DNA from 2 places in the Aureimonas populi genome. Region 2 is predicted to be linked to the other one. Evidence: predicted binding sites of a transcription regulator. Region 2 holds the regulator's gene; the other holds the start of a gene.
The links. Region 2 encodes LexA, which represses DNA repair genes until DNA is damaged. Its sites were predicted from a motif close to TGTTCNNNNTGTGTTCNG; they were not measured.
Positions count from the first base shown of each region.

Region 1: recA (recombinase RecA) is a predicted target of LexA. The motif match lies at 2,649-2,666, and genes of this name have one in related genera.

Region 1 covers NZ_CP072611.1:3,030,587-3,037,588, forward strand. The annotation lists gene alaS (alanine--tRNA ligase) at 1-1,316, opposite strand, end outside; gene recA (recombinase RecA) at 1,487-2,557, opposite strand; gene cckA (cell cycle histidine kinase CckA) at 2,794-5,328, opposite strand; gene J7654_RS14375 (flagellar biosynthetic protein FliO) at 5,644-7,002, shown strand, end outside.
Region 2 covers NZ_CP072611.1:2,689,849-2,696,850, reverse strand. The annotation lists gene trpC (indole-3-glycerol phosphate synthase TrpC) at 1-402, shown strand, start outside; gene moaC (cyclic pyranopterin monophosphate synthase MoaC) at 399-887, shown strand; gene J7654_RS12700 (molybdopterin molybdotransferase MoeA) at 884-2,095, shown strand; gene lexA (transcriptional repressor LexA) at 2,170-2,877, shown strand; gene J7654_RS12690 (ComEC/Rec2 family competence protein) at 2,900-5,059, opposite strand; gene gltX (glutamate--tRNA ligase) at 5,344-6,765, shown strand; gene gltA (citrate synthase) at 6,914-7,002, shown strand, end outside.

The sequences.
Region 1 (7,002 bases), 340 kb from region 2:
GCCTCGCCCGAGCCGGTCCAGCTTGCGCGCGCTTCGGCCTTCTGGCGCCCCATCGCGGTTTCGAAGCCCGCCACATCGACACCGATGCCGCGTGCGCGCAACGCGTCCTGCGTCAGGTCGAGCGGGAAACCGTAGGTATCGTAGAGCTTGAAAGCGATTTCGCCGCCCAGCTCCTGCCCCTGACCCAGATCCGCGGTGGCTTCGTTCAGGAGCGACAAGCCCCGGTCGAGCGTCGTGAGGAAGCGCTTCTCCTCCAGCTTCAGCGTCTCGGAGATCAGCGCTTCTGCCCGAACCAGCTCGGGATAGGCGCGGCCCATCTCCGAGACCAGCGCCGGCAGTATCTTGAACAGCACCGGCTCTCGCGCGCCCAGAAGCTTCGCGTGGCGCATGGCGCGTCGCATGATGCGCCGCAGGACATAGCCGCGCCCCTCGTTCGAGGGCAGAACTCCATCGGCGATGAGGAAGGCCGTCGAGCGCAGATGATCCGCGATCACGCGATGGCTGGCGATGTTGGCGTCGCTCGGCGCCGCCCCGGTCGCTTCCACCGAAGCGGCGATCAGCGCCCGGAACAGGTCGATCTCGTAATTGTTATGCACGCCCTGCAGAACGGCCGCGACACGCTCCAGCCCCATGCCGGTGTCGATCGAGGGCCGGGGCAGCGGGACGCGCTCGCCGGGCGCGAGCTGCTCGAACTGCATGAAGACGAGGTTCCAGATCTCGATGAAGCGGTCGCCGTCCTCCTCGGCGCTGCCCGGAGGCCCGCCCCAAATCTGGTCGCCATGGTCGTAGAAGATTTCCGAGCACGGCCCGCACGGCCCCGTCTCGCCCATCGACCAGAAATTGTCCGACGTCCCGATGCGGATGATGCGCTCCTCGGAGAGCCCCGCGATCTTCTTCCATAGGACTGCCGCATCATCGTCCTCGGCATAGACGGTGACGAGCAATTTCTCCTTGGGCAGGCCGAATTCGCGCGTGATCAGGTTCCACGCCAACTCGATCGCGTTCTCCTTGAAATAGTTGCCGAAGGAGAAATTACCGAGCATCTCGAAGAAGGTATGGTGCCGGGCCGTGTAGCCGACATTGTCGAGATCGTTGTGCTTACCACCCGCGCGCACGCATTTCTGCGAGGTGACGGCGCGGCTGTAGGGCCGGCTTTCCAAACCGGTGAAGACGTTTTTGAACTGCACCATGCCGGCATTGGTGAACATCAATGTCGGGTCGTTGCGCGGCACCAGCGGCGAGGAGGCGACCTTCTCGTGCCCGTTCTTGGCGAAATACTGCAGAAACGCCGACCGGATCTCGTTCACGCCGTTCATGGGAAGACCTTCGCAAGGCAGAGAAAAACTGGGTGCGCAAGCATATCGCTTCGCACCCGGCGCCTTGTAACGAGGCCCGCGAACGCTGTCCATCGAGGCAAGAGCCACGGCCGGGCCAGCGCCCCTTACAAAGCCTTCAGGCGCCACCACGACGGCGACGCCCTTGAACCTTACGCCTCGGCTTCATCCCCTGGGCCTGAATTATCGAGCAACTGCTCGGCAATAAGGCCCGCATTCTGGCGGATCGCGCTTTCGATCTCGTTGGCCAGGTCAGGATTGTCGCGCAGGAACTGCTTGGAGTTCTCGCGTCCCTGGCCCAGCCGCTGGCTGTTGTACGAGAACCACGCGCCCGACTTCTCCACGATGCCGGATTTCACGCCCAGGTCGATCAGCTCGCCCGTCTTAGAGACGCCCTCGCCATACATGATGTCGAACTCGACCTGCTTGAACGGAGGCGCCAGCTTGTTCTTGACTACCTTCACGCGCGTCTGATTGCCCGTCACCTCCTCGCGATCCTTGATCGAGCCGATGCGGCGGATGTCGAGCCGGACGGAGGCATAGAACTTCAGTGCATTGCCGCCCGTCGTCGTTTCGGGCGAGCCGAACATGACGCCGATCTTCATGCGAATCTGGTTGATGAAGATGACCATGCACTTGGAGCGCGAGATCGAGCCGGTCAGCTTGCGCAGCGCCTGGCTCATCAGGCGCGCCTGCATGCCAGGCAGCGAATCGCCCATGTCGCCCTCAATCTCCGCGCGCGGCGTAAGCGCCGCCACCGAATCGATCACGAGGACATCGATCGCGCCCGAGCGCACCAGCGTATCGACGATCTCCAGTGCCTGCTCGCCCGTGTCGGGCTGCGAGATCAGGAGATCCTCCAGATTGACCCCGAGCTTGCGAGCATAGACCGGGTCGAGCGCATGCTCGGCATCCACGAAGGCGCAGATACCGCCGGCCTTTTGCGCTTCCGCTACCGTATGGAGCGCCAGCGTCGTCTTGCCCGAGCTTTCAGGCCCGTAGACCTCGACGATACGCCCCTTCGGCAGACCACCGACGCCCAGAGCGATGTCGAGGCCGAGCGAGCCGGTGGGAATCGTTTCGATGTCGAGCTTCTCATTTGCCCCCAGGCGCATGATCGAGCCTTTTCCGAAGGCCCGTTCGATCTGCGAAAGCGCGGCGTCGAGCGCCTTGTTCTTGTCCAAAGACGAATCCTCAACGAGACGGAGTGAGTTCTGTGCCATCGGGCCCGGTCCTTATTCCACGCGCCGCAAAGGGGCGCAATGCGATCTGGCTACCGTCAATGTACCCTTTTTGTTCCATCTTGCAAGCGGATGATCTCTTTTTGTTCCCACTCTCGCGAAGTGATTTGGCCGAGGCGCCATTTCGCGATTGATGAACGAAGGCTTAACGCGTGTGCCCTTCGCAGAATATGCGCCCCTGCCGTGGCGAGGCCGTTCAAACCCGGCGAGGCCAGACCTCATTCGTCGAGAATATCCTTCACCGTCACGGCCAGCTCCCGGAGGGAGAAAGGCTTGGCGAGGAAGCCGAACTTCTCGCCGTCCGGCAGGTTCTTCGCGAAGGCGTCCTCGGCATAGCCCGAGACGAAGATGAACTTGAGGTCCGGCCGTGTCTTGCGCATTTCGCGGAGCAGCGTCGGCCCGTCCATTTCAGGCATCACCACATCGGAGACCACAAGGTCGATCCGGCCCCCGATCTCTTCCATCACCTCCAGCGCCTCCACGCCGGAAGAGGCCTCGTGCACCTCGTATCCGCGCATCTTCAGCGCGCGCACATTGCCTGCCCGCACATGGTCCTCATCCTCCACCAGCAGGATCGAGGCCGTCCCCGAAAGGTCGATCCGCGCGTTGGGCAGGGCGGCAGCGGCGGTGTCGCGCGCGGGCGCGGCGATCTCGGCGGGGACATGACGGGGCAGGTAGATGCGGAAGGCCGTGCCCTCCCCCACCTTGGAATCCACGAAGATGAACCCGCCCGACTGTTTGACGATGCCATAGACCATGGAGAGGCCCAGACCCGTGCCCTTGCCGATCTCCTTGGTCGTGAAGAAGGGCTCGAAGATGCGCTCGGCAACATCGGCCGGCATGCCCGAACCGGTATCGGCCACCTCCACGAGCACATAGTCGGCGTGAGAGAGCTCCGCATAGGGCAAGGTCGCGGCCTCGTCGGCCGGCACGTTGCGCGTGGAAATGGTGATCGTGCCGCCCTCCGCCATCGCATCACGCGCGTTCTGGACGAGATTCGTCACCACCTGCTCGAACTGCCCGATATCGGCCATGACGGGCCACAGGTCGCGGCCATGGTGGCGCTCGAGCTTCACCAGGTCGCCGACGATTCGCTTGAGGAGAAGATGCATGTCCGCGACCACATCGGTCAGGTTCAGCATCTTGGGGCGCATGGTCTGGCGCCGCGAATAGGCCAGAAGCTGGCGAACCAGCGAAGCGGCCCGGTTGGCGCTCTGCTTGATGAGCAGAAGGTCCTGGAAGGACGGGTCGCCCGAACGGTGGTTGAGCAGGAGGAAGTCCACGGACGCGGTGATGATCGTCAGCACGTTGTTGAAGTCGTGCGCGATGCCGCCGGCCAGATTGCCGATGGCCTGCATCCGCTGTGCCTTGGCGAACTGCTCCTCCAGCGCGCGCTGGTCGGTGAAGTCCACGCCATAGACGATGACGCTGTCGCCGGAGCCGTCGGTGAGGTCGGAGACGGCGTTGAAGTAGAGCCGCACGGAGCGGGCCGAGGAGCCTGCCAGCTCGACGTCGATGGACGGAATGCCGGCCTGCCCGCGCCCCGCGGCGGACAGAGCGCCGAGAATCGATTCGCGGCTGTCCTCGCGCACCGCCTCCGCCAGCGGGATCGATCCTCCGGCCGCCGACTGCCCGAACAGGCGGGCGAAGGCCGGGTTGGCCCTGGTCGCGCTGCCTTGCGCGTCCAGCGCCGCGATGGCCATGGGGGAGGAATTGAAGAAGCGTGTGAAGCGAAGCTCGGCCGCCTCCAGGCTGCGCGCGCCCTCCGCCTCCATGGCGCGGTTGAGCACGAGGGTGCGCGTGGGGCCCGGCGCCCCGTCCGGCGCGCGCGCCGACTGGCGCAGCAGGCGCACCGGGAGGCGCTGGCCGCTCGTCTTGACGAAGTCGAGGTCCAGCACCTGCGTTCGCGCTTCCCCGCCCTTCGCCTCGCCCCGCAGGAAGGTGGCGGCCTCGGGGCCGGCGAAGCTCTCTATGCCGATGGTGCCGGGCTGGAAGGCCGCGAGGTCGAGGCCGAGCCAGTCGGCGAGCGTGGCGTTGATATAGGCGAGCTTCCCGTCCTCGTCCGCCGCGAAGAAACCGGCCGGGGCATGGTCGAGATAGTCGATGGCGTGCTGAAGCTCCTGGAAGAAGCTCTCCTGCTCGCGCCGCTCGGTGCTGATATCGGCAATCTGCCAGGCGCGCAGCGGCGCCCGGCTGCCCGGCAGGGGGCGTACGGAGGCGCGATACCAGCGCGGCGCGGCGTCGTAGCCGCCCGCCAGGCTGCGCGAGAGGCGGAACTCCTCCTGCCCCTCGCGCCCCTCGCGGGCCAGGTTTCCCAGCCGGTAGATGGCCTCGGCCGCCTCCGGCTCGCGCGAGAGGAGCTTCTCCAGCGTGCGCACGTCCCCGGCGGTCTGCGCGCCGGTGGCCTCCCCATAGGCTTGGTTGGCATAGATGATGCGCCCCTTGCCGTCGGTCACGAGCGTGCCTGTCGGCAGCGAATCGAGAAAGGCGCGGGCGATGCCCTCGTCGGCCGGGCGCCCGGCGAACTGGAGGAGGCCGAGGGACAGCGCGAAGATCGCGGCGATCCCCACCACGGACAGGACGCCGAAGATCGCCAGAAGCGCTATGGCGCCGTACACATGCCCGAACAGCGCCAGCGTGGCGGAGAAGACGAAAAGGAAGGCGCCCAGGAAAAGAAGGCGCCTGACGCCCCGCGCCCCCGCGCCTCTGTCGATCATGGCCTTCTCGCTCGTGCCGGGCGTTTCGATCGTCATGGTTCCCATGGGTCGGCTGGCCCGCTCCTGTGCAAGGTTTCGTGGAGCCTTGCAGCCTCGAACGGGAGAAGAATGTAACAGAACGCCCGTCCGGCGTCCCTTCATCGATGTCCCGTGCGAAGACCTGGAGACGAATCCCACGAACCGCCGCACGAATTGCGCGCGGCAGCTTCGTCCGACATGATATCGAAGTCCATACGGGCCGAAGCTGTATCGACCCTTGAAGACGGGATTGGAAGGCTTCATGAACGATTGAGGCTGCCCGGAGGCGGCTTGCCGATTCTTCGCGAAGAAGTTCCCGGGAGAAGGAATAAGATGCAGGACATGCTCGCCGGTCTCGTGGGCGAAAGCCTCGCTCCGATCGTTTCGGTCATCCTGGCGGCGATTCTGGTCGTTGTCTTGGCCATTCTCGTCATCGGATTGACGCGCCGCGCCCTGGGCGGGCGCATCGGCATCGGGTCCTCGCAGGCCCCCCGCCTGGCGGTGGTGGACGCCGTCGGCGTCGACCAGCGGCGAAAGCTGGTGCTCGTTCGTCGCGACGGCGTGGAACATCTGGTGCTCATCGGCGGGCCGAACGACCTCCTCGTCGAGAACAATATCGGCCGCGTGCCGGCCCCGCGCCCCGCGGAGCGGCGTGAGCCCGAACTCGCGGTCCCGCCTGCGCCCCGCGCACCGGCGCCGGTCGCTGTTCCCGCTCCGCAGGCGCCGCGTCCCGAGCGCGCGCCGCTGGCCGAAACCGCTCCCGCCATCGCAGCCACTACACGTCCGGCGCCCCCGGTGAACGAAATGCCGGTCTCGCCGCCGGCCCGCGACGTACCGCGCGCCAGGCCCGCTCCAACGGCCGAGCAGCCTGCCCGCGCGCCGGAGCCGGCCGCGGTCGTCGTGGAGCCGAAACCCGCCCCCGCCCCTTCGGTCGAGCCTCGGGACAGGCCCGCAGGCTCCTCTGCGCCGCGCGCCGGCACGCCCGGCCATGCCAGAAGCGAGCCGCGCCTCGACGTGCCGGTCGCAGCGCCTCCGGTCGTAGGACCGGCCGAGCGAGTCGTTGCTCCACGCCCCGAGCCGCGCGAGGCGCCCCAGAGGGAGGTGCAGAAGCCGGCGCAGGGCGAGCCGCAACGCGCCTCACCCCCCGCACCTGCCGCGCCCCGTGCGCAGCCCGCCCCGCAGCCGGAGCGCCCGCCGGTGGCGCCCAGCTTCCCGCTCGGGCGCGCGACGCCCGTTCTGCCGGCCGCCTCAGCCCAGCCCTCGGAGGAAGCAGCGCAGCCCAAGCCGCCTGCCCCGCCCGCCGAGCCTGTCGTGGACGAATCGGCCCCCGCGCCGCTGAGCGTCCGCAGCTTTGCTTCCACGATCCAGAATCGGTCGAGCCCTGCGGAAGCAGCGCCTGCCCGAGCGCCGGAGGCTGCGGCCGAGGCCCGGCGCGAGCCGAGCCGCCCGGAGGCGCCCGCCGTCGCGCCGCCCTCGCCGGCTCCGCAGGACGACGACGACGATCTCGCCAGCTTCCTCGAGGATGTTCTGGGCAAGGACGACGGCCCGGCTTCCCCGGAGCCTGAGCGCGCTCCGCAGCCCCCGGCGGCAAGCGGCGAATCGACCGGCGAAGCTCGCGCGCAGGCGGATGCCGAGCCGAAGCTATCGCTGGAGGAAGAGATGGAGCGCCTGCTGCGCGACTTCACCCTCCAG
Region 2 (7,002 bases):
GCGCGAGCATGGGGCGGGGACGCCATTCTGGTGATCATGGCGGCGGTGGAGGACAGCCTTGCCGCCGAACTCGAGTCGGCCGCCCTGCATCACGGGCTCGATGTCCTGATCGAGGTTCACGACGAGGCGGAGCTGGAGCGCGCCCTGAAGCTGGCGTCCCCCCTGATCGGCATCAACAACCGCAACCTGCGCACTTTCGAAACGGATCTGGCAACCTCCGAGCGCCTTGCGCCGCTTGTGCCAGAGGATCGGATCGTGGTGGGCGAGAGCGGGATCAACCTGAATGTGGACTGCCTGCGGCTGAGGAAGGCCGGGATCGGCACGATCCTGGTCGGCGAGAGCCTGATGCGCCACGAGGACGTGGAGGCCGCCACGCGCGCTTTGCTGGGGGATATCCGATGAAGCCGGACGCGCCGGGCCTGACGCATCTGGACGCCACCGGCGCGGCTTCGATGGTCGACGTGGGCGACAAGGCGGAAACGATGCGCGTCGCACGGGCCGAGGGATTGGTGACGATGCGTTCCGAGACACTCGACCTCATCCTTTCGGGGCAGGCGAAGAAGGGCGATGTCATCTCCATCGCGCGCATCGCCGGCATAATGGCGGCCAAGAAGACGTCCGATCTCATCCCTTTGTGCCATCCGCTGATGCTCGACAAGGTGGGCGTGGAGATCGAGGCGGAGCCCTCCCTGCCGGGTTTGCGCGTTACCGCCACGGCCAGGCTCTCGGGCAAGACGGGCGTGGAGATGGAAGCACTGACGGCCGTTTCAGTCGCCTGCCTCACCGTCTACGACATGGCAAAGGCTGTCGATCGGTCGATGCAGATCACCGCCATCCGCCTCCTGGAGAAGTCCGGCGGCCGTTCGGGCGACTGGGCGGCGGAATGAGCCTTCTGCCGCTGGAAGCCGCGCTCGAACGACTCCTCTCCGACGTTTCGCCCATCACCGACGAGGAGCTTGTTCCGCTGCGCGAGGCCACCGGCCGGGTTCTGGCATGTGACGTGAGCGCACTTCGCACCCAGCCGGATTTCAACGCCTCGGCCATGGACGGCTACGCAGTGCGATCCGCACAGACGGCCTCGCCTCCATCCGTGCTGTCGGTCATAGGCGAATCGGCCGCCGGCCACGCCTTCGGCGGCCGGATACAGGATGGCGAGGCCGTTCGTATCTTCACAGGCGCGCCCGTGCCCGACGGGGCCGACGCCGTTCTGATCCAGGAGGATGCCGAGCGGCTCGGCGAACGTCAGGTGCGCGTTCTTGCCGTCGTCATGCCCGGCGAGAACGTCCGCCCCGCCGGCAACGATTTTCGACAGGGCGACGTGCTCCTTCAGCGACATGCGCGCTTGACGCCCGGTGCCGTGGCGCTGGGCGCGAGCGGCGGCCATCCCCGCCTGCCCGCCCTGCGTCGTCCCCGCGTGGCCATCCTCGCCACGGGCTCCGAACTGGTCGAGCCCGGCGCGCCACTCGGCCCCTCGCAGATCGTCGCCTCGAACAGCTACGGCCTGGCTGCTCTCGTCGAGGCGAATGGGGGGGAGGTTCTGGATTGCGGCATCGCGCCCGACCGGGTGGGCGACATCCGCGCGCAGATAGACCGCGCCTTGCGCGACGGCGCCGACATCTTCGTCTCCATCGGCGGCGCATCCGTCGGCGACCACGATCTCGCGGCGAAAGCTTTCGAGGAATCGGGGGCAACACTCGACTTCTGGAAGGTGGCCATGCGGCCCGGCAAGCCCCTGATGGCCGGGCGCCTCGGGCCGATGCGGCTTCTCGGCCTGCCCGGTAACCCTTCCTCCTGCATGGTCGCGGCCACGCTGTTCCTGCGTCCCCTGCTCCGCCGCCTCGCGTGCCTGCCTCCCATCGTCGAGAGAACCGGGCGCCTCGGCAGCGGGATGCGCGCGAATGGCGTGCGCGCCGATTTCGTCAGATCGATGCTGAACCCCGCGGGCGACCGCGAAACGCCGGAAGTCCTGCCGCTCGACAGGCAGGATTCCTCGCTCCTTTCAATCTACGCCCGTGCGCAGGTCCTCATCCACCGCCCTCCCCACGCGCCCCCGGCCAGCCCAGGGGACGCCTGCCGTTTCGTCGTTCTGGACTGACGGGTCCTTGCGGAACACAACTAGAACAGATAGGTTTGTTCAGGTTTTGTTTTTGATTCTGCGGGGCCGCCTCGATGCTGACGCGCAAGCAGCACGATCTTCTTCTCTTCATTCACGAGCGGTTGCAGGCTGCCGGCGTTCCGCCATCCTTCGACGAGATGAAGGACGCGCTCGAACTGAAGTCCAAGTCGGGCATTCATCGGCTCATCACGGCACTGGAGGAGCGCGGCTTCATTCGCCGCCTTCCCAATCGCGCCCGGGCGCTGGAAATCCTGCGGCTGCCCGAAGGCAGCGCCAAGCCGGCGCGCCCGGCCGGCGGCTTCAAGCCGAGCATCGTGGGCGGTGCCCGTGCACCGGCGGCGGAAAAGAAGGGCATGGGCGCGCATGAGGCCGCCAATGATGGCGTGAGTGTCCCCGTCATGGGCCGCATCGCGGCGGGCGTGCCCATCTCGGCCATCCAGAACAACACGCGGCACGTCACCCTGCCCGCCGACCTGATTGGCGGCGGGGAGCATTACGCACTCGATGTGGCCGGCGATTCGATGATCGAGGCGGGAATTCTCGACGGCGATACGGTCATCATCCGGCGCGGCGATACGGCCAGCCCGGGAGAGATCGTGGTCGCACTGGTGGACGACGAGGAAGCCACGCTCAAGCGGTTTCGGCGCAAGGGCGACAGGATTGCCCTGGAAGCGGCCAATCCAGCCTACGAGACACGCATCTTCGGCGCTGACCAGGTGAAGGTGCAGGGCAAGCTCGTCGGGCTGATCCGCCGGTATTAAGGCCGAACTGTCGGCTGGCACGCTATTCGGCGGTGGCGGTGCGGGGGGATGCTGATGCGTCCCGCTCCGGGTTGCGCCAGAACTCCGGCCATGGCGCATGGCGGTGCCTGTTCCATTCGCGTGGCTCCGCCGCGATGGAAGGCGTGACAACGGCCCGGCCGGTTTGCGGATCGGCGGAAACGGCGAGAGAACCGGTACGCCGCAAGCTTCGCAGCGTGACGAGGTGCGCCCCGCTGCGGCATTGCGAAAGTCGGATCGCGCGGGAGACGATGGCGACATCCGTGGTGTCGCAGAGAAGTCCCGTCTTCTCGTAGTCCTCGGTCCATCCCACCCTCAACCCGCTGCGCGTCGTGGCCCGGCAGATATTCTCCGTGCAGGTGAAGGCGCCGGGCGAGGTGTCACGGTGCGTGTTCTCTTCGCGCGGATAGGCCTCCGGGAAGGCGCGGCTCCATTGGCTGTCGACGAAGCCGTTCGGCCGCTCCTTCAGATGGGCAAGTCCGCCTTCCTCGCCCACCAGGGCAAGCTGCTTGCCGTCTTCGAAGATCAGGAGTTCGGGCGGCTCGCGGCGATCGGGTGCGAGGGTCAGGCCGACCAAGGCCAGGGGCAAGGCGATCCACCTCAGGCGGCTTGCGAAGAAACAGAGCGAAAGCACCGCAGCCGAAAGCAGAACGAGGCCCGATTTCGTCATGAGCCCGGTCGTGCGGTCGGGAAACCAGGCTGCGAGGATTTCGGCCATACGGAAGACGAGAGTGAGGCCATGGCCCATGGCCTGCCACACCGGCGAATCCAGCCCGAAGGGCATCAGCAGAACCGCGATCAAGGCCGCCGGCATGATCCAGAAGCTGAAGAGCGGCATGATCGCGACATTGGCGATGAGGCCGCCGAGAAGGGCGGCGCGCTGGAAATGATAGACGCCGTAGGGCGCCGTGGCTCCTCCGGCGATAAGCGAGGACAAGGCGAGCGCCATAGTCGCAAGGGCAGCCCCCGCGAGTACGCCGCGCGGTGGCCCCGCCCTGCGCTGCCTGCGCCTGTTCCACCAGCGCATCAAAGCGCCGTAGGCGCCGATCAGGGCGGCCGTCGCGGCGAAGGACATCTGGAAGCTTGCCGTCAGCACCGCATGGGGGCTGATCGCGATGACGATCATCGCGGCGATGGCGACGTTGCGCAGCGTTAATGCGGGCCGATCCAGGAGCACGGCGCCGAGCATGATCACCAGCATGATATAGGAGCGTTGCGTCGCCACGTTGTCGCCGGCGATGAGAAGGTAGGCCGTGGACACCGCGAGCGCGACCAGCGCGGCCATCTTCTTGGTGGAGACGAGGAGCGGCACGGCCGGAAGCAGCGACAGGATCGCGCGCACCGATAGCATGGTGAAGCCGGCGATAAGGGCCATGTGGAAGCCGGAGATCGACAGCACGTGCGCGAGGCCCGTTATGCGCAGCCATTCGTCCACCTCGGCGGGGATGCCGGCGCGCTCGCCCGTAACGAGGGCCGAGGCCACCGCGCCTTCCGCACCCTCCACCACGCCTCGAATCCGCTCGGCCATGGCCACGCGCGTGCGCGCCACCCGTTCCAGGAAGGTCAGGTCCTGCGGCTCGCCGATGAAGGGCTCGGGCGCGCCAAGCGAGAAGCCATAGGCGCCGAGCCCCTGGAAGAACGGCACGAAGGAAAAGTCGTAAGCCCCCGGAAAGGCCGGCCCGGATGGCGGGCGCAGACGGACGAGCCCGACATAAGTACCGCCGACCGGAATGAGCGCGTGACGGCTCGTGACGACGATGCGAACGCGCTCGGGCGGGCGGGAGAGAACGGGCCGCTCGGTCGAGAGGATATCGAGCACGTATCGCACGCGACTGCGATCGTCGATGTCCCTCCACTTTACACGCCCCTCGATTCGAACCGTCGCCTCGCCGGAGAAAATCGTGGTGTGGGTGCGCGCCAGTTCCGCGTGGGCGAGAAGCATCCCGCACGCGGCGGCAAGAGCGACCAGCCAGAGCGGCCGCCACGCCGTGCCGGGGCGCGAGATGAGGAAGGCGCCGCCCAGCAGCGCCGCGAGCGCCGCAGTGGCGGAGAGCGGGGCGCGGATGTCGGCGCCGTAGAAGAGCGCCAGACCGATGATGAGGCCGAGCGGAGTGATGAAGAAGCTGGAGCGGGCGCGCTCTTCCACTTCCAGTTCGCGCCGCAACCGGGCGCCCGGACCTTCCGGCCATCCGCCGGCGGAGAACGCGAAGGGCGCGGGGAAGAGGCGAATGCTCCTGCCCCGTCCACGTGCCGTTCCGCTGCCCTTTGCCTGTCCCGGCGCCGCCATCGTCATCCCGCCACCGGCTTGCCTCCCCGATTCCCTATGCTACACAGCTTCGCGCGAAAGCGAACCACGTTCGCGCGCTGTGTTGGCTGCGACCCCACCCTCATGGACTCGATTGATTCGAGCTTGCCGGTCCTTGCCGATCGATCAAAACTGGAGCCCTCATGTCCGACCGCGTCGTCACGCGCTTTGCGCCGTCCCCCACGGGCTTCCTGCACATCGGGGGCGCGCGCACCGCGCTCTTCAACTGGCTCTATGCGCGCCGCCACGGCGGCAAGATGCTGCTGCGAATCGAAGATACGGACCGGGAGCGTTCGACCGAGGCGGCGGTGACGGCCATCATCGAGGGGCTCGACTGGCTCGGCCTCTCGGCCGATGAGCCGTGGGTGTCGCAGTTCGAGCGCGCGGCGCGCCACCGCGAGGTGGCGGAGGAAATGGTGCGGCGCGGCGGCGCCTATTACTGCTACGCCTCGCAGGCCGAGCTGGAGGAGATGCGCGAGAAGGCGAAGGCCGAGAAGCGCCCTCCCCGCTACGACGGCCGCTGGCGCGACCGCGACCCCTCCGAGGCACCCGAAGGCGTCAAGCCCGTGATCCGGCTCAGGGCGCCTCTGGACGGCGAGACGCTCGTGGCGGACCGCGTTCAGGGCGATGTGCGCTTTCCGAACAAGGATCTCGACGACCTCGTCCTCCTGCGCTCGGACGGCACGCCCACCTACATGCTTGCCGTCGTGGTGGACGATCACGACATGGATGTCACCCATGTCATTCGCGGCGACGACCATCTGACGAACGCCGCGCGCCAGACGTTGATCTACGAGGCGATGGGCTGGGACGTGCCGGTCATGGCGCACATCCCGCTCATCCACGGCGCGGACGGCGCCAAGCTTTCCAAGCGGCACGGGGCGCTCGGCGTGGAGGCCTACCGTGCCATGGGCTATCTGCCCCAGGGGCTGCGCAACTATCTCGCCCGCCTCGGCTGGAGCCATGGCGACGACGAGATCATGTCCATCGAGCAGATGATCTCCTGGTTCGACATCGACGATGTGAACAGGGGCGCCTCGCGTTTCGACTTCGCCAAGCTCGAGGCCGTCAACGGCCACTGGATGCGCGCGGCTTCCGACGACGAGCTGACCGACGCCCTGATGGTCGAGCGCGAGCATCTGCCCAACGGCGGGATATTGAAGCGCCGCGACGACGAGACCGTGCGGCGGATGCTTCTCGAGGCGATGCCCGGACTGAAGGAACGTGCGAAGACGCTGGTCGAGCTGACCGACAGCGCTGCCTATCTTTTCGCCGACCGCCCTCTGCCCCTGGAAGAGAAGGCGGAGGCGATCCTCGCGGGCGGTGGGCGCGAGATCATCGCGGGCCTGCTGCCGGCCCTTTCCGATGTGGGCGAATGGACGGCGGCGCAGCTCGAAACGGTCGTGCGGGACTATGCCGAGGCCCGGGACATCAAGCTCGGCAAAGCCGCGCAGCCCTTGCGCGCAGCGCTGACGGGACGCTCCACCTCGCCCGGCGTCTTCGACGTGCTGGCCGTTCTAGGCCGGGACGAGGCGCTCGCGCGGCTGAAGGATCAGTCTGCTTGACAGCGCGTAACGCCGTTCGAGGCGAAAGCGATGTGGCAAAAACTTGTTCGACGCCCGCCTTTCGTCTAGGCACTGATGGCAGAAATGTAGTGTGCGCTGCAGCGGACCTTCGTTCGCCCGGCGCTCTCACGAACAAAAGGGAGAAGGCATGAGTGAAACGGCCAAGCTCGCTCTGAACGGCAGAGAAGCTGCGTTCGGTCTACGCCACGGTACGATCGGCCCGGACGTCGTGGATAT